4 regions of the Streptomyces sp. NPDC053069 genome follow, and region 2 is predicted to be linked to each of the others. Evidence: riboswitches for the same ligand, from Rfam matches in the RefSeq annotation. Region 2 holds a riboswitch; each other region holds the start of a gene.

Region 1 (3,847 bases), on a different contig from region 2:
GATGCGGCCGATGACCTCACCGGTCGAGACCTTCTGGCCGACCCGGACGTTGATCGAGGACTGGTGGCAGAACCACAGCTCGGTGCCGTCGTCCAGGGTGAGGACCGTGCGGTAGCCGTAGGCACCGGCCCAGCCGGCCTGGGTGATCGTGCCGCTGTGGATGGCCTTGATGAGGGTGCCGGTGGGGGCGGCGAAGTCGAGACCGGTGTGGTAGCCGGAGGACCACATGGCGCCGGGCTGGCCGAAGGTGCCGGTGATCGTGTACGAGACGACGGGCAGCTGGTACTGCTTGGCCAGCTCGGCCAGGCGCTTGGCCTCGGCCGCCTTCTTGGCGTCGGCCTCCGCCTTCTCCTTGGCGGCGGCGGCCTTGGCGGCGGCCTCCTGCTCCGCCTTGGCCGCGGCGTCGGCGGTCTGCTTCTCGGCGGCGGCGAGCGCGGCGGCGGTGGCCTTGCTGTCGGCCTTGCTCTGCTGCTGCTCGGCCTGGGCCATGATCCGGTTGCGCAGTGCCTCGCCCGCGTCGGAGTCCTTGCTGTCGGCCGAGGTCACGCCCATGGTGCTGAGCGCGGTGGAGTTCGTCCGGGGTGCGTCGGAGGAGTCGTCGCCGAAGAGGTGGCCGACGGAGTCCAGGTCCGGCAGGGATATGGAGACCGGCGGCTTGCCGGTGTTGGCGCTGGCCATGCCCCCCGCGCCGACCGCGGCCAGCACGCCGACGCCGAGGACGGTGGAGCTGCGCGCGAAGCCGCCGCGCTGCTTGGTGACGCGGTGCCGGCCGCGGACCGGGGCGACGGAGTCCTCGGTGGGGTTCCACTCCTCCCAGGGGCCCTCTTCGGCGCGGTAGGTGCCGTAGCCGAAGGTCTCGGGCTCGGCCGGCGCGGGCATGAACGGGGCTTCTGGGGCAGGCCGGTTGGACGCCACTCGGGCGCACTCCTTTCCTTCCTCCGCCTACCGGGTTAGCTGACGGGTTCGGAGCAGGAAGGTCTCCTACGCGCGTATACCAACTGCGGCATTCGCACGATTCACCCCAAGGTGGTGGTTCCCCGGTTCCCTCGCGGGATTCGGCGCGTGCGCACGGAGCCGTCTCTTGTGACGGCTGGGACGACCGCGCTGCGTTATCGAACGTTAATAGACCTGCCGGTTACTTTCCAAGCCGTTCGACTTGATCATTAACGATTTCGGGCGTGGACTTACCGGTCAGGAGCGCCGCAAAGCGGGCGAGTTGTCCGGCGTTCAGGAGTCTCGGCGTTTTTGATGGTGTCTCAGATGTTATGCGCACGGCGGTCGCCCAGTCACCGTGGGTGACCTGGCGGGAGGGGGCCGGGAATACCGGTGTGCGTGCCGCCCTGCGCATGGGGTACTCTGGAGTCACAACGACGCGGGGTGGAGCAGCTCGGTAGCTCGCTGGGCTCATAACCCAGAGGTCGCAGGTTCAAATCCTGTCCCCGCTACTGAAGGCCCGGGGCCGGAATCCAGTGGATTCCGGCCCCGGGTGTTTTCAGCCTCCCAGCAGATGCCTGTTCGGCGCCTTGGCGAGTGCCTCCAGCTCCGGCACCACGGCCACCTGCGCACCGGCCGTGACCAGGACCCCCGTGCCGTCGGCCGCCGAGACGAACGTGTCCGGCTCACGCCACGCGGTGACCACCCTGCGCACCCCCGCCCGCAGAATCAGCTCGGCGCAGGGCGCGGGCCGCGAGGCCCGCCGGGCACAGGGCTCCAGGCTGCTGTAGACCGTTGCGCCGGCCAACCGGGCATCCGCCGGGTCGATCTTCGCCAGCGCCGCCTCCTCCGCGTGGACCACGGGGTCGTCGCCCTCGCGTGAATGGCCCCGGGCCAGCTCCGTCCCGTCGGCGGCGACCACGACCGCGCCGACGCTGAACGCCGTCTCCGACGGCGGGCACAGCGCGGCCAGCTCGCAGGCGGTGCGCAGCCAGTGCCGGTCGGCGGCGACGGGGGCCGGGCCGGTGCCGGGGGCCGTGGGCTCGTAGCGCATGAGGACCACGTCCTCGATGCGGCGGGTCTCGGTGAGGCGCAGCCGGCCGGGCTGGTAGACGCCCGGGCCGAACAGGCGGGGGGCGGCCGGATCGCCGACGAACAGCGGCGCGAGGACCAGCTGGAGCTCGTCGGCGAGGCCCAGCTGGAGCAGCTGGGTGTGGACCGTGCCGCCGCCCTCGACCATCAGGCGCCGTACGCCGCGCACGTCGTGCAGATGACCCAGCAGGGCGTGCCAGTCGAGGTCGGGGCCGAGCGGGACGATGCCGGCGGCGGCGCCGAGGAGGCGTGCGGCCCGTTCGGCGCCCTTGTCGGTCGTGTAGACGAGTTTGTCCCCGCCGGTGTGCCAGAAGTGGGCGTCGGGATCGAGGTCGCCGGTGGCGGTGACGGTCACCTTCAGCGGGTACTCCGGCCTGCCCCCGGCCACCCGGGCCGCGCGGCGCTCGGCGGAGTTGACCAGCAGCCGGGGGTTGTCGGCACGGATCGTGCCGGCGCCGACCAGGATCGCGTCGACGGAGGCCCGGACCGCGTCGACCCGGTCGAAGTCGGCCGGACTGGACAGCAGGAGCCGGTCGGGGCCGGTGTCGTCCAGGTAACCGTCGAGGGAGACGGCGGCGGACAGCAGCACATAGGGGTACGACATCGGCGCGCTCTCCCTGCGAAGTCGCTCTTGGTTCAAGTTTGAAACAAACCTACACTGGGTGCATGACGACCCGCTGGCTCACTCCCGAGGAGCAGCGCGCCTGGCGCGCCTACCTGGCCGCCGCCCGGCTCCTGGACGACGCGATCGACCGGAACCTGCAGCAGACGGCCGGCATGCCGCATCTGTTCTACTCCGTGCTGGCCAACCTCTCGGAAGCGCCCGACCGGCGGCTGCGCATGACCGATCTCGCCGGGACGCTGAAGATCACCCGCAGCAGGCTGACATACGCGGTGACCCGGCTGGAGCGGGACGGGCTGGTGCGCCGCGAGGACTGCCGCTGGGACAAGCGCAGCAGCATCGCCGTACTGACGGACGAGGGACTGGCCGTGCTGGAGCGTACGGCGCCCGGGCACGTGGAGACCGTGCGCGCCACCATGTTCGACCGGCTCACGCCGGAACAGGTGGGTCAGCTGGAGGAGATCTGCACCGGGATCGCGCGCGGACTGCAGGGCGACGACACCGAGCCGGGGGCGGAGGACGTGCCCTGGCGGCGCCGGTCGTCCTGTTCCTCGTCGAACCCGCCCGCGTCCCCGGATTCCCGTCCCGCACCCGGAAACTAATTGCTTTAAGTTTTAAGCATGAGATAGGGTCCCTGCGAACCGCTGCTTCAAATCTGAAGCAACCTCCCGGAGGGATCCGCATGCCCGACACCACCGCCGCCACGCCGCGCGCCCGCGTCCGGGTACCGCTGCGCTTCCACGACGGCTACAGCGTCGACGCCGAACTCGTCACCTTCCACGGCCTGACCGACGGCCAGGAGCATGTCGCCGTCGTCCTCGGCGACCCCGGCCCGGTCCCGCTGGTGCGCCTGCACTCCGAGTGCCTGACCGGCGACGTCTTCGGCTCGGCCCGCTGCGACTGCGGACCCCAGCTGCGCGAGGCGGTCGAGCGCATCGCCGCCACCGGTGGCGTCCTGCTCTACCTCCGCCAGGAGGGCCGCGGCATCGGCCTCTACAACAAGCTCGACGCCTACGCCCTCCAGGACCAGGGCCTCGACACCTACGAGGCGAACGCCGCGCTCGGCCTGCCGGAGGACGCCCGCGACTACACCGCCGCCGCGCAGATGCTCACCGCCCTCGGCATCGACGAGCTGGACCTGCTGTCCAACAATCCCGACAAGGCCGAGCAGTTGCGCGCACTGGGCGTCGTCGTACGGGA
Region 2 (3,847 bases):
CTACGGCAAGCTCTTCGAGGACCGGATGGTCTTCCTCGGCACCCCGCTCGACGAGGCCGCCACGAACGACGTCATCGCCCAGCTGATGTACCTCGAACACGCGTCCCCCGACCGGGACATCACGCTGTACGTCAACTCACCGGGCGGCTCGTTCAGTGCACTGACGGCCGTCTACGACACGATGCGCTACGTCAGTTGCGACGTGGCCACCTACTGCCTGGGCCAGGCCGCGTCCCATGCAGCGCTGCTCGTCGCGGCCGGCGCACCCGGCAAGCGGTTCGCGCTGCCCGGCGCACGCATGGTGATCGAGCAGCCCCGGCTTCCCGAGCCGATGCAGGGCCAGCCCAGTGACCTGCTCATCCGGGCCGAGGAATTGGCAAGGATGCGCGCACTGACGGAGGAGATGCTCGTACGGCACACCGGGCGCACGGCACAGGAGGTACACCACGACCTGGAACGGGACGTGATCCTGGACGCCCCCGGGGCGCTGGCCTACGGTCTGGTGGACGGCATCGTGCCCGGCCGGCGGAGCACGCCCGGCGCACCGGACGCGAGGTGAGCCGCCGATGCTGCCGGAACTGCCGCCCCTGCCCGCACTGACCCGCGCCGAGGGAGATCTGATCGACCGTTACCTGGAGGCGGTCGACCTGCTGGGCAGGATCAATCCGGGGCGGGACGGAGACACCTATCACGGGCTGCGCGCGGCCCAGGCCCTGGTGCGCAAGGCCGCAGAGCTGCGCGACGCCCTCGCGTTGATGCACCAGCGGGGTGAGACGGAGCTGCACGGGAACACGCTGGCACGGGCCCTGCGGGTGCTGGACGGTGCACGCCGCACCGCTCGCGTCACGCTCCCGACCGACGGCGTCGGCTGATCCGGACGCCCGCCCGGCAGGACGGACCCGGATGTCGACACGCGCCGTCCGGGGCGGGCTCGAAACGCCCCGAACGGCGTACCCCCGACCGACGTATATCCAGATCGTTCTACGGACCTCCCGACTTGCGCACCGCGCGGGTCGGCAGCGTGGAGGACGAGGCTCCGTCCCAGGTCGGCGGCTACGGCCGGGATGTGACGGTGCCTCGAACGCAGCCCTGTCCACTCGAACGGGTGAGTGGTGAGTAACGCCACAAATCCCCGGATCCATTGGGATTTTCAGACAGCTGTGAGTGAAGATCCCTGTCTGACGACAAGCCCCCGCCACAACGGCGGGGCGGTCCGGGCGGACGCCGAGTCCTGCCGCCGCACGGATGACCGGTCGACGGAGTGGATCGGCAGGAGTGGAGGACCCGAGCAAGACGGGTCGCCGGAACGGAAGTTCGTCTGTGCGTCACAGACGGCCGGACGTTCCGAGCAGCCCTTGGGGTGAAGCCGCGACGCGGCCGGGCAACTTCGCCAGCCCGAATCCGACAGGTCATCCTTCACAGGCGGCTGACGAAGGGTTGCGCATGACTGCGCTGAATCGTGTCCCGTCGCTCATGGCCCGGGCCGGCACGGCCTCGGCTCTCACCCTCGCCGCCGTCGGCGGCTCGATCGCGGTCCCTGGTCTCGCCACCGACGCCTCGGCCGCCACCCTCGCGACCAAAGCACTGCAGGTCGCGGCCTCCAAAAAGGGTTCCCCATACCAATGGGGGGCCACCGGTCCGCACAGGTTCGACTGCTCGGGGCTGACGCTCTACTCGTTCAAGAAGGCGGGCAAGAGCCTGCCGCGCACCGCAGCCCAGCAGTACAACAAGACGCACCACATCTCGGCCCTCAGCCGTAAGGCCGGTGACCTGGTGTTCTTCCACTCGGGTTCCAACGTGTACCACGTCGGCATCTACGCCGGACACGGGAAGATCTGGCACGCGCCCAGGACCGGGGACGTGGTGAGGCTCCAGAAGATCTGGACCAGGAGCGTCTGGTACGGCCGGGTGAACTGACCCGCCGTCAGGGCAGGAGCGGCTCCAGCAACAGGGCCGCTCCCGCACCGTCAGCGCCACCCCGGTGCCCGCCTGGAGCCCACGGGCGGCCCGGGGCCGACGCAGCCACCCCCGGGGTGCCTCCCACGCCTTCGAGGCAGGGGAGGGTGCTCGACGAGCTTCAGCAGGCCCGGCACGAGCCGGCGCAGCCGACCGGACTGACCGGACGTGCCGCTGTCGGCCGCCGGCCAGGGCCACAGCGGTGGCGCCCGACGAGGCCGACCCGGCGCTGCCCCACACCTACCACCCGGCCGAGACCGTTCCCGTGCCGTCGCCGGGCCGTTGGCACCCGGCCCGTCGCGGTTCCCGGCCCCGCCCGGAGAACACCGCAGGGACTGTCCGGCCGGTCACGACGCCCGCCGGCTCGACGCCGACCAGCCGGTAGCCACCGAGACCACCGCCCCGGGCCCGCCCCACCCTGCCCGTCACCCAACCAGCTCAGCGCCCCGACTCCCCGCCCCCCACACGACCAACCCGACCGTCCGAAGCCGCCGCCACCCTGTCCGTCATCCACCAGCCCCGCTCCGCCCAGCCCGCCTTCTCCCCGCCCAACGCCGTCGCACCCGTCCTCCCAAGCCCTCACCAGCCGCCCCTCGTCCCCGCGCCCGTCCCCGAGCCCGTCGCCCCGGACTCGCCGCCCGTCCCCTCGTCCCCGAGCCCGCCGTCCCTGGGACCGTCGCCGGCCGGACTCGCCGCCCGGGCGTCGCCGCCCGGCCCCATCGCCAAAGGCCTGTCGTCCGGCGGAGCCGCCTCAAAGGCCCCGGGTGAAACAGCCCAGCACCTCCGCCCAAAGGGCTACGGTTCCTGTGGGCCCCCTGCCGGAACCGCCTCGGCCGGGATGGTCCAGGGGAGTTCGATGGAGACTGTCTTGCCGCCCTCGCGGGTGGGGCGGACGCGGAGTTTGCCGCCGCACTCGGCGGTGAGCCAGCGGATGATCACCATGCCGCGGCCGTTGTCCTGCTGGACCGCCGCGGGCAGTCTCTTCGGGAAGCGGGGGTGACTGTCCGTGACGCCGATGCGCAAGTGTTCGTCACGGTCCAGCGCGATGTCGACCGTGAAGGTGGGTGACTGGCCCAAGGTGTGCTGTACGGCGTTCGTGGCGAGTTCGGAGACGATGAGCCGCACGCTGTCGGCCACGTCGGTGTCCGACGGCAGGCCCCACTCCTCAAGCGTGTCCACGACGTAGGAGCGGGCGGCGGACACCGAGGCGGGATCGCTCGGCAGAGTGACGGATGCTTCCAGATGGTCTGCCATGGCGACGTCGTCCCTTTCCCACGGGACCGCAGTCCGACATGGAGCGGATGGTTCGAGTACGGTCCCGGACTGGTGCTTGCTCGCCAGACTGCCATCACCGGGCCGGTCACGGGGAGCGATCCACCAAGATATGCATATATCTGTCGCCCAAAGCGGTGAACTCTACGACGCGAGACCGTATTTGGACGGCTCGGAAGGAGTAAGGAGGAGCCCATGCAGAACGGGCCGGCAGTGCGCCGCCGCAAATTGGGCGCCGAACTGCGCACGCTGCGTACCGGCGCTGGGCTCACGAGCGGTGAGGCAGCCCGGCTGGTCGGCTGGCACCAGTCGAAGGTGAGCCGTATCGAGACGGGTGCCAGCGGCGTGAAACCAGCCGATGTCCGGTTACTCCTGGACGCCTACGGAGTGGAAGACGGGCAGCTGCGCGAGTTGCTGCTGATGCTGGCGGGTTCCGAGGGCACGGGCGACCGGCACGGCTGGTGGCACGCCTACCGCGGGGTGCTGCCGCCCACCTACCGGGATTTCATCAGCCTGGAGTCGCAGGCGAGAGCGATGCGCACCCTGGAGACCACGGTCGTGCCCGGACTGCTGCAGACGCCCGAGTACGCCCGCGCGGTGACCCGGGCCGCCGTGAAGG
Region 3 (3,847 bases), on a different contig from region 2:
GCTCGATGACGGCGAGGACGGCCTTCTCGACGCCCTTGCCCTGGTAACGGTTGGGGTCACCGTCGCGCAGCTCGATGGCCTCGAAGGCGCCGGTCGAGGCGCCGGACGGGACGGCGGCACGACCCGTGCTGCCGTCGTCGAGGCCGACCTCGACCTCGACCGTGGGGTTGCCTCGGGAGTCCAGGATTTCCCGGGCTACGACGACGTCGATGGACGGCACGAGCATCTCCTTCTTGGATGTGACGCTGGAAGTGCGGGGCTTGCTGCCTTACGGCTGCGCCTTGCGACTAGAGCCTAACCGTCTCCGGGGGATCGGCCACCGACCGACCGTCCCGTGGACGGGGAGGACACGCAGACGGTACCCATTGTTCACGTGCGGAACAAAGGGTGGATGCAGAGGGCACACAGAAAAGGCGAGCGGCGCACGGAAAAGGCGGGGCGCAGAAAAGACCCCGCCCCGGCGCGTACGGGGGAACACGCGCCGGGGCGGGGAGCCCGTGGGGACGGAGGGCGGACCCGAAGGCCGCTGTCGCTTACTTCAGGTGCAGCTGCTGGCCCGGGTAGATGAGGTTGGCGTCCTCGACGATGTCCTTGTTCAGCTTGAACAGCTTCTGCCAGCCGCCGGCGACGTGGTGCTTCTCGGCGATGGTGCTGAGGGTGTCGCCCGTGACGACCTTGTACTCGCCGTCGCCCTTCTTGACCTTCTTGCCGGTCGGGGTGGTGACGGTCTTGCTCGCGGACGGGGCCGTGCGCTCGGCGGAGCGGGAGGCGGCCTGCTGGTCGGAGCGCGTGGTGGTGCTGGGCGCGGTGGTCTTCGACGAGGTGGTGTTCGAAGTGGTGCTGGGCGCGGAGCCGTTGTAGGCGGCGCTCGACAGGCCCGTGCCGCAGACCGGCCAGGCGCCCTTGCCCTGCGCGGCGAGGACCTTCTCGGCGACGGCTATCTGCTGCGCCTTGGTGGCCTGGTTGGCCTGCGGGGCGTAGGCGGTGCCGCCGTACGCGGCCCAGGTGGAGGCGGAGAACTGCAGACCGCCGTAGAAGCCGTTGCCGGTGTTGATGGACCAGTTGCCGCCCGACTCGCACTGGGCGACCGCGTCCCACTCGGAGGCGGTGGCGGCGGAGGCGTTGCCGGCCGCCATCAGCGGGGCGGCGACGGCGGCGCCGGTGACACCGGCGAGCGTGATGGCGCGGACGGCCTTGGACGGACGACGGTGCTTGCCCTTGCCGGAGAACAGCATGGATCGATCCCCTCACCGACGCCTGCGAGGTGAGCTGTCGGGTTCGGGCCGGTTGAGTTGCCCGGCCGCACGCTCGCTTGCGCGAGGTGCGGCTTCACCCCCAGCCGGTGCCGGCGTCAACCGCCGGGACCGGCACTTACCTTGGGTCCCCCGCTCCTGCCCACGGCGCTTGACGCGACGACTGTTCCCGGGCAACCGCTGGCAGGATTCGGCGTTGCGACTGCCGGGGCTCGTGGTGACGAGCGGTCCTGACCGTAGACACGTGATCGGGGGAATTTCAAAGACGATCAGGGCTTCTGAGACTCATCCCACACTTTCACCGAATCGGACATCAACGGCGAAACAGGGCGTCAACTGCCGCTACTTTGCACCCTTTTCGGAACCGACTTCCAGGGTCTGACCGGCGGTGATGTGGTTCGGGTCGGCGCCGATGACGCCCTTGTTCCCGTCGTAGAGCGCATGCCATCCGCCGTCGACGCCCAGGGAGTCGGCGATGGAGGCGAGGGTGTCCCCCTCGCGCACGGTGTAGGTGTCCGCCGCACGGCCGGCATGACGGCCGGAAGAGGGGGCGCTCTGACCGTTTGTCACGCTTTCGTCCGCACTGTCACCGCGGTGACGTCCGCCACTGCTGAGCGCGCCGGTGTCGACCAGACTCCAAGAACCGGCGGGCTGCTGGTAATTGTCCGATTCGTCGGTACCGGGGGTTGCCGTCGGCGAGCTGTCGCCGCCCTGCGAGTCGCCATTGCCGGACGAGCCGGGCGTGTCGGTCTTGTCGGACTTGGGGTTGCCGGTTCCGGTGGGGCCGCCGGTCGCGTCCGGGGTCTTCGTGGCGTGGTGGCTCTGGTGCGGAGACGGCGAGGCGCCGGAACCCGAGGGGGAGCCGGAGGAATCGGGGCCCGAGGAATCCGGACCGGAGGAGTCCGAACCGGAGGCGGAGTTGGCGCCCGAGTCGGTGCCCGAGTGAGAACCGGAACCGGATCCGGAGCCGGTCCCGGAGTTGGACGCGGACGAATCCGGCAGACCGGACGAGTCGGAGCTGCCGGCCGAGCCGGAGGTGTCACCCGGGCCACCGGTGTCACCCGACCCACCGGTGTCGCCGGGGTTGCCGACGCCGGTGTCGACATCGACCGAACCGGAGTCGGAGGTCAGTCCGGAGAGCACGGCGCAGGTGGCCCACGGCCTGGTGCCCTGGTCGGCCAGGATCTTCTCGGCGACGGCTATCTGCTGCGAGCGGCTGGCCTGGTCGGCGCTGTCGGCGTACTGCGTGCCGCCGTACTTGCCCCAGTCGTCCAAGGAGATCTGCAGGCCGCCGTAGTAGCCGTTCCCGGTGTCCGCGCTCCAGGAACCGCCGCTCTCGCACTCGGCGACCTTGTCCCAGGTGGTGCCGTCGGCCGCGTTGGCACTCGCGGCGCCGAGCAGCGGGATCGCGATGGCCGAGCCGGTCACTCCGGCTGCGACGAGGAGGGCCGGAGCCTGACGGGGGCGACGGTGACGACCGTTCCCGGAGAGCATGCGGAAGCCTTTCGTGCGACAGCAGGACCGGCGCGGCGCGCTGAAATCCTTCGCCACGCTGATGGGTGAACGTATCGGCAGACGATCACTTGTCACAAGTTAATGCCGCGCAGATCACGTGAAGATCACAAAGTTGAATGCCCTTCACGTTCAGCCTTCCGCTGCTGTGCCGGCCGCCGGGGTGAACTCGACCGGCAGGGTGCGCAGGCCGCGCATGATGAGCCCGCCGCGCCAGCGCAACTCCTCCGGGTCCACGGCGAGCCGCAGGTCGGGCAGCCGGGTGAGCAGGGTGGCGAGCGCGGTCTGGCCCTCCAGCCGGGCGAGCGGCGCGCCGAGGCAGTAGTGGATGCCGTGGCCGTAGCCGAGGTGCTGGTTGTCGCGGCGGGCGAGGTCCAGGACGTCCGGGTCGGAAAACCGCTCCGGGTCCCGGTCGGCCGCCGCGAGCACCACGAGCACCGGGTCCCCCGGCGCGATGTCCTGTCCGCCGATGGTGAGCGGCTCGGTGGCGAACCGCCAGGTGGCCAGCTCCACCGGGCCGTCGTAGCGCAGGAGTTCCTCCACCCCGGTCTCCAGCAGCTCCCTCTTCCCCTCGGCCAGGCAGTCCTGCAGCCGCGCACGCTGCCCGGGGTGGGTGAGCAGGGCGTAGGTGCCGTTGCCGATGAGGTTGACGGTCGTCTCGAAGCCGGCGAACAGCAGGATGAACGCCATCGCCGCGGCCTCGTTCTCGGTGAGGTGCTCGCCGTGGTCGGAGGCCCGGATGAGGCCGGAGATGAGGTCCTCACCGGGCGCGGGCTCGGCGGGCAGCGCCTCGCGCTTCCTGTGGATCAGCTCGGCGAGGTAGCCGCGCATCTTCTTGACGGACCGGGCGACCCCGCCCCGCGGCCCTCCGCCGTGCCGGATCATCATGCCCGCCCAGTCCCGGAAGTCGTCCTGGTCCTCGCGCGGGACACCGAGCAGGTCGCAGATGGCGTAGATGGGCAGCGGGAACGCGAACTCGTGGATGAGGTCGGCCGAGCCGGTCGCGGCGAACCGGTCGATGAGACGGTCGGTCAGCTCCTGCACCCGGGGCGCGAACTCGGCGACCCGGCGCGGGGTGAACG
Region 4 (3,847 bases), on a different contig from region 2:
CGAGGTGAGCTTGGACTGCGGGTCGGCGGAGGAGCCGTCGCCGGAGCCCTTGGCCGCCCCCGAGGCCAGGCTGCTCTCCAGGCCGCCCAGGCTGGGCAGGCCGAGGTCGGTGCTGATCCGCACGGTGCCGGACAGCTGCTGCACGTCCGACTTGGCGATCTTCTCGATGAGCTGTTGTGCGGTGATCCTGGGCAGGTCGGGGTCACCGGAGGCGGCGAGCGCCGGGACCAGCCCGATCGTGGCCGCCGCCACCCCCACCACCGCGACCGGGACCGCGTAGCGGGCGGCCTTGCGGCGTCCGGCGCGCGGAGTTTCCTCCTGCGCGACGTCCACTGCGTCGTCGGTTTCGTACGGTGCCATGTGTGCCTTACCTCCGTCGTCGGCGGCGGCTGTCCTCACGCTGGTCCACCAGAGCCGCCATTCTCACCCGAATCGGTGAGGAGTGGTGATGTCCGTGGTGTCCATCTCACCAAATCGGCCATGAGGAAGCGTCAGACCTCGGAGCCAACTCCGTGTACGCCTGCGGTATGACACGTAGGGGCAGCGGCTCCCCCGACCCGTAGGGGTCTCACCGGAACGGAGGGGGCCGTACGGGGGCATGGGCATCGGCGCAGCCGGCGCCGGGCGGGTATCCGCGCGACCGGGAGACGGGCGTCCGCCGGGGGTCGGGCATCCGCGGAGACCGGGTCATCCCAGCAGGCCGGACCGCTGGGCCGTAGGGGCCGTACAGAGGTCGTACGGCCGGTCGCCGCCGTGAAGCGTGGCCCGCGCGGACGGCCGGGTCAGCCGGCGCGGTGCACCACCGCGTCGCACAGCTCCATCAGCGCCGCCTTGGCGTCGCACTCCCGTAGGGGCGCCAGCGCGGCGCGGGCCTCCTCCGCGTACCGGACGGTGTCCCGGCGGGCCTGCTCCAGCGCGGGGTGGGCGCGCAGCGCGGCCAGCGCCTCGGCGTGCCGGGCGTCGTCGCTGAGGTCGGAGTCCAGCAGGCGGCACAGCGCGATGTCCTCGGGCAGCCCCAGCCGGGCCGCCCGCTCGCGCAGCCGCAGCACGGGCAGCGTAGGAATGCCCTCGCGCAGGTCGGTGCCGGGGGTCTTGCCGGACTCGTGCGAGTCGGAGGCGATGTCCAGGACGTCGTCGGCGAGCTGGAAGGCGACGCCGAGCCGCTCGCCGTACTGGGTGAGCACGTCGACGACCGTCTCGTCGGCGCCGGACATCATCGCGCCGAACCGGCACGACACCGCCACCAGCGAGCCGGTCTTGCCGCCGAGCACGTCCAGGTAGTGCTCGACCGGGTCACGGCCGTCCGCGGGGCCGGCGGTCTCCAGGATCTGGCCCGTGACCAGCCGCTCGAACGCGAGGGCCTGCACCCGGACGGCCTCGGGGCCGAGGTCGGCGAGGATCTGGGAGGCCCGGGCGAAGAGGAAGTCGCCGGTGAGGACCGCCACCGAGTTGCCCCAGCGGGTGTTGGCGCTGTCCACGCCACGCCGTACGGCCGCCTCGTCCATGACGTCGTCGTGGTACAGCGTGGCGAGGTGGGTCAGCTCCACGACCACGGCCGACGGCACGATGCCCGGCGCGTAGGGGTCGCCGAACTGGGCCGCGAGCATCACGAGCAGCGGCCGGAACCGCTTCCCGCCGGCCCGTACCAGGTGCTGCGCGGCCTCCGTGATGAACGGGACCTCGCTCTTGGTGGCCTCGAGCAAGCCTTCCTCGACAGCCGTCAATCCGGCCTGGACATCGGCTTCCAGAGCCTGGTCCCGCACGCTCAGCCCGAACGGCCCGACGACGGTCACGAGGGGTCTCCTGTCTGCTGGTGTCTGCTGGCGATTACACGGTTTGTCGATAGGTCGCTGCCATCACTCAAGTCAGCGTATCCGGTCCTCTTTCGATCACCGATAGCGCCCACCGGTCCAGCCTGGGAGGTATCGGGTCATGACCGGGATGCTTTTGATCAAGCGATATGAACGTATATTTATCGACTTAACGGGAATCTGTCCGCTTTGTCGCGAGACGAGAGGCGAGCGGAGTAACGCCTGCACCTTCCTCTCCCGGGACAACGACGGGCGCCAGGTCGCGGGTTCCGCCATCCAGTCGACCCACCTGAATCCCCCATGTCCGACTTGAAGCGTTTTGCTATTTCGTGAGTTGGGTCACGAGCACCCGTCGGCACCCCATCCCCGTCGACCCCGCCTTCTCCCCTTGGCCCACTGGCGAGTTGAGGGTTGGCAACCGCAAAGGATCAAGCGCCTCATAGGGCATAGATCAAGGTCAAATAGGACGTTGTGTGAATCCGGTACTTGTTTCCGACATGTGCTCTCGCATACGTTCCGGGCCGTCGGGCGGACGCCGAATCCTGCCACCGCCCGCATAACCATCCACGGACTCATCCGTATGGCAGGAGCGGGGGACCCAGGTAAGTCGCCGGGCCGGACGGCACACGTCGCACCGGAACGGCTAGGGGTGAAGCCGTGCCTTCCCGGGCACGGTCGGGCACCTCCCCGCCCGAACCCGACAGCTCACCTCGCAGGCGCCGGAGAGGAACTTCCCCATGCCTGCTGCCGCTCAGCACCGCCGTACCCGGAACAACCGCATCGTCCGCGCCCTCGCCGCCGCCGGTACCGGTGCCGCCGTCCTCGCCCTGCCGCTCATCGGGGCGACCAGCGCCTCCGCCGCGACCCCGGCCGCCACCACGGTCTCCACCACCCCCGCCGGTTACCCGAACACCCTTGACGGCTGGATCCGCGAGTCCCTCGCGATCATGGCCCAGAAGGGCATCCCGGGCAGCTACAACGGCATCTACCGCAACATCATGCGGGAGTCCTCGGGCAACCCCAACGCCATCAACCTCTGGGACTCCAACGCCGCCAAGGGCATCCCGTCCAAGGGCCTGCTCCAGGTCATCGACCCGACGTTCAACGCGTACCACGTGGCCGGAACCTCCTTCAACATCTACGACCCGGTCGCGAACATCACCGCCGCCTGCAACTACGCGGCCAAGCGGTACGGGTCGATCGACAACGTCTTCGGCGCGTACTGACAGCTCCGCCGGCCGGCAGGCGGGACGGACACCGGCCGCCCGGCACGCCCCCGCACCTGACGGACGGGGGCGTGCCGGGCGGCCGCCGTGCATCCTCCGGGCCTGCGCCGGACGGCCGCGTACTGAAGGGCCGGCCAGTCGGTCGGTGCCGGTCAGCCGGTCGGAAACAGTCTTTCGAGGACGACGGCGATGCCGTCGTCCTCGTTCGACAGGGTGACCTCGTCGGCCACCGCCTTGAGTTCGGGGTGCGCGTTGGCCATGGCGACCCCGTGTCCGGCCCAGTCGAACATCGGGATGTCGTTGGGCATGTCGCCGAACGCCAGGGCCTCCTCCGCGGCGATCCCGAGCCGCTCGGCGGCCAGCGCGAGGCCGGTCGCCTTGGTCACCCCGGACGGCTGCAGCTCCACGGTTCCCGGCCCCGACATGGTGACCGTCGCCAGCGAGCCGACCACCGCGCGCGCGACCGACGCCAACTCGTCGTCGGACAGCTCGGCATGGCGCAACAGCACCTTGCTGATGGGCTCGCACCACAGGTCGTCGCGCCGGCCGACCCGTACCGCGGGCAGGGTCGGGTGCGGCATCAGATAGCCCGGCTCGATGAGCGTGAGCCCGTCGACGCCGTCCTGGTCGACGGCCGCGTAGACCTGCCCCACCTCGGCCTCGATCTTGCCGAGCGCGGTCTCGGCCAGCTCCCGGTCCAGCCGGACCGACCACAGCAGACGACCGGACGCGGCGTCGTAGACCTGCGCGCCCTGTCCGCACACCGCGAGCCCCGTGCAGCCGAGCTGCTCGAGCAGGGGCCGTACCCGC

The links. Region 2 has a riboswitch for cyclic di-AMP ahead of ACIGXP_RS02915 (C40 family peptidase). Riboswitches for the same ligand answer to the same signal wherever they lie in the genome.
Region 1: linked by a shared signal. The riboswitch ahead of ACIGXP_RS12435 (M23 family metallopeptidase) and the one ahead of ACIGXP_RS02915 (C40 family peptidase) in region 2 are both predicted to bind cyclic di-AMP.
Region 3: linked by a shared signal. The riboswitch ahead of ACIGXP_RS31370 (transglycosylase family protein) and the one ahead of ACIGXP_RS02915 (C40 family peptidase) in region 2 are both predicted to bind cyclic di-AMP.
Region 4: linked by a shared signal. The riboswitch ahead of ACIGXP_RS33645 (transglycosylase SLT domain-containing protein) and the one ahead of ACIGXP_RS02915 (C40 family peptidase) in region 2 are both predicted to bind cyclic di-AMP.

What each region holds. Positions count from the first base shown of each region.
Region 1 covers NZ_JBITZN010000004.1:546,923-550,769, reverse strand. Annotated here, with positions in the region: gene ACIGXP_RS12435 (M23 family metallopeptidase) at 1-915, opposite strand, end outside; cyclic di-AMP (ydaO/yuaA leader) riboswitch at 923-1,071, opposite strand; tRNA gene ACIGXP_RS12430 (tRNA-Met) at 1,372-1,445, shown strand; gene ACIGXP_RS12425 (dihydrofolate reductase family protein) at 1,493-2,629, opposite strand; gene ACIGXP_RS12420 (MarR family transcriptional regulator) at 2,692-3,249, shown strand; gene ribA (GTP cyclohydrolase II) at 3,330-3,847, shown strand, end outside.
Region 2 covers NZ_JBITZN010000001.1:650,844-654,690, forward strand. Annotated here, with positions in the region: gene ACIGXP_RS02905 (ATP-dependent Clp protease proteolytic subunit) at 1-559, shown strand, start outside; gene ACIGXP_RS02910 (hypothetical protein) at 567-872, shown strand; cyclic di-AMP (ydaO/yuaA leader) riboswitch at 1,213-1,440, shown strand; gene ACIGXP_RS02915 (C40 family peptidase) at 1,444-1,917, shown strand; gene ACIGXP_RS02920 (ATP-binding protein) at 2,752-3,210, opposite strand; gene ACIGXP_RS02925 (helix-turn-helix domain-containing protein) at 3,424-3,847, shown strand, end outside.
Region 3 covers NZ_JBITZN010000016.1:92,640-96,486, forward strand. Annotated here, with positions in the region: gene eno (phosphopyruvate hydratase) at 1-226, opposite strand, end outside; gene ACIGXP_RS31370 (transglycosylase family protein) at 534-1,235, opposite strand; cyclic di-AMP (ydaO/yuaA leader) riboswitch at 1,240-1,413, opposite strand; gene ACIGXP_RS31375 (transglycosylase family protein) at 1,596-2,747, opposite strand; gene ACIGXP_RS31380 (cytochrome P450) at 2,898-3,847, opposite strand, start outside.
Region 4 covers NZ_JBITZN010000018.1:155,516-159,362, reverse strand. Annotated here, with positions in the region: gene ACIGXP_RS33655 (outer membrane lipoprotein carrier protein LolA) at 1-360, opposite strand, end outside; gene ACIGXP_RS33650 (polyprenyl synthetase family protein) at 783-1,793, opposite strand; cyclic di-AMP (ydaO/yuaA leader) riboswitch at 2,370-2,543, shown strand; gene ACIGXP_RS33645 (transglycosylase SLT domain-containing protein) at 2,549-3,037, shown strand; gene ACIGXP_RS33640 (HAD family hydrolase) at 3,190-3,847, opposite strand, start outside.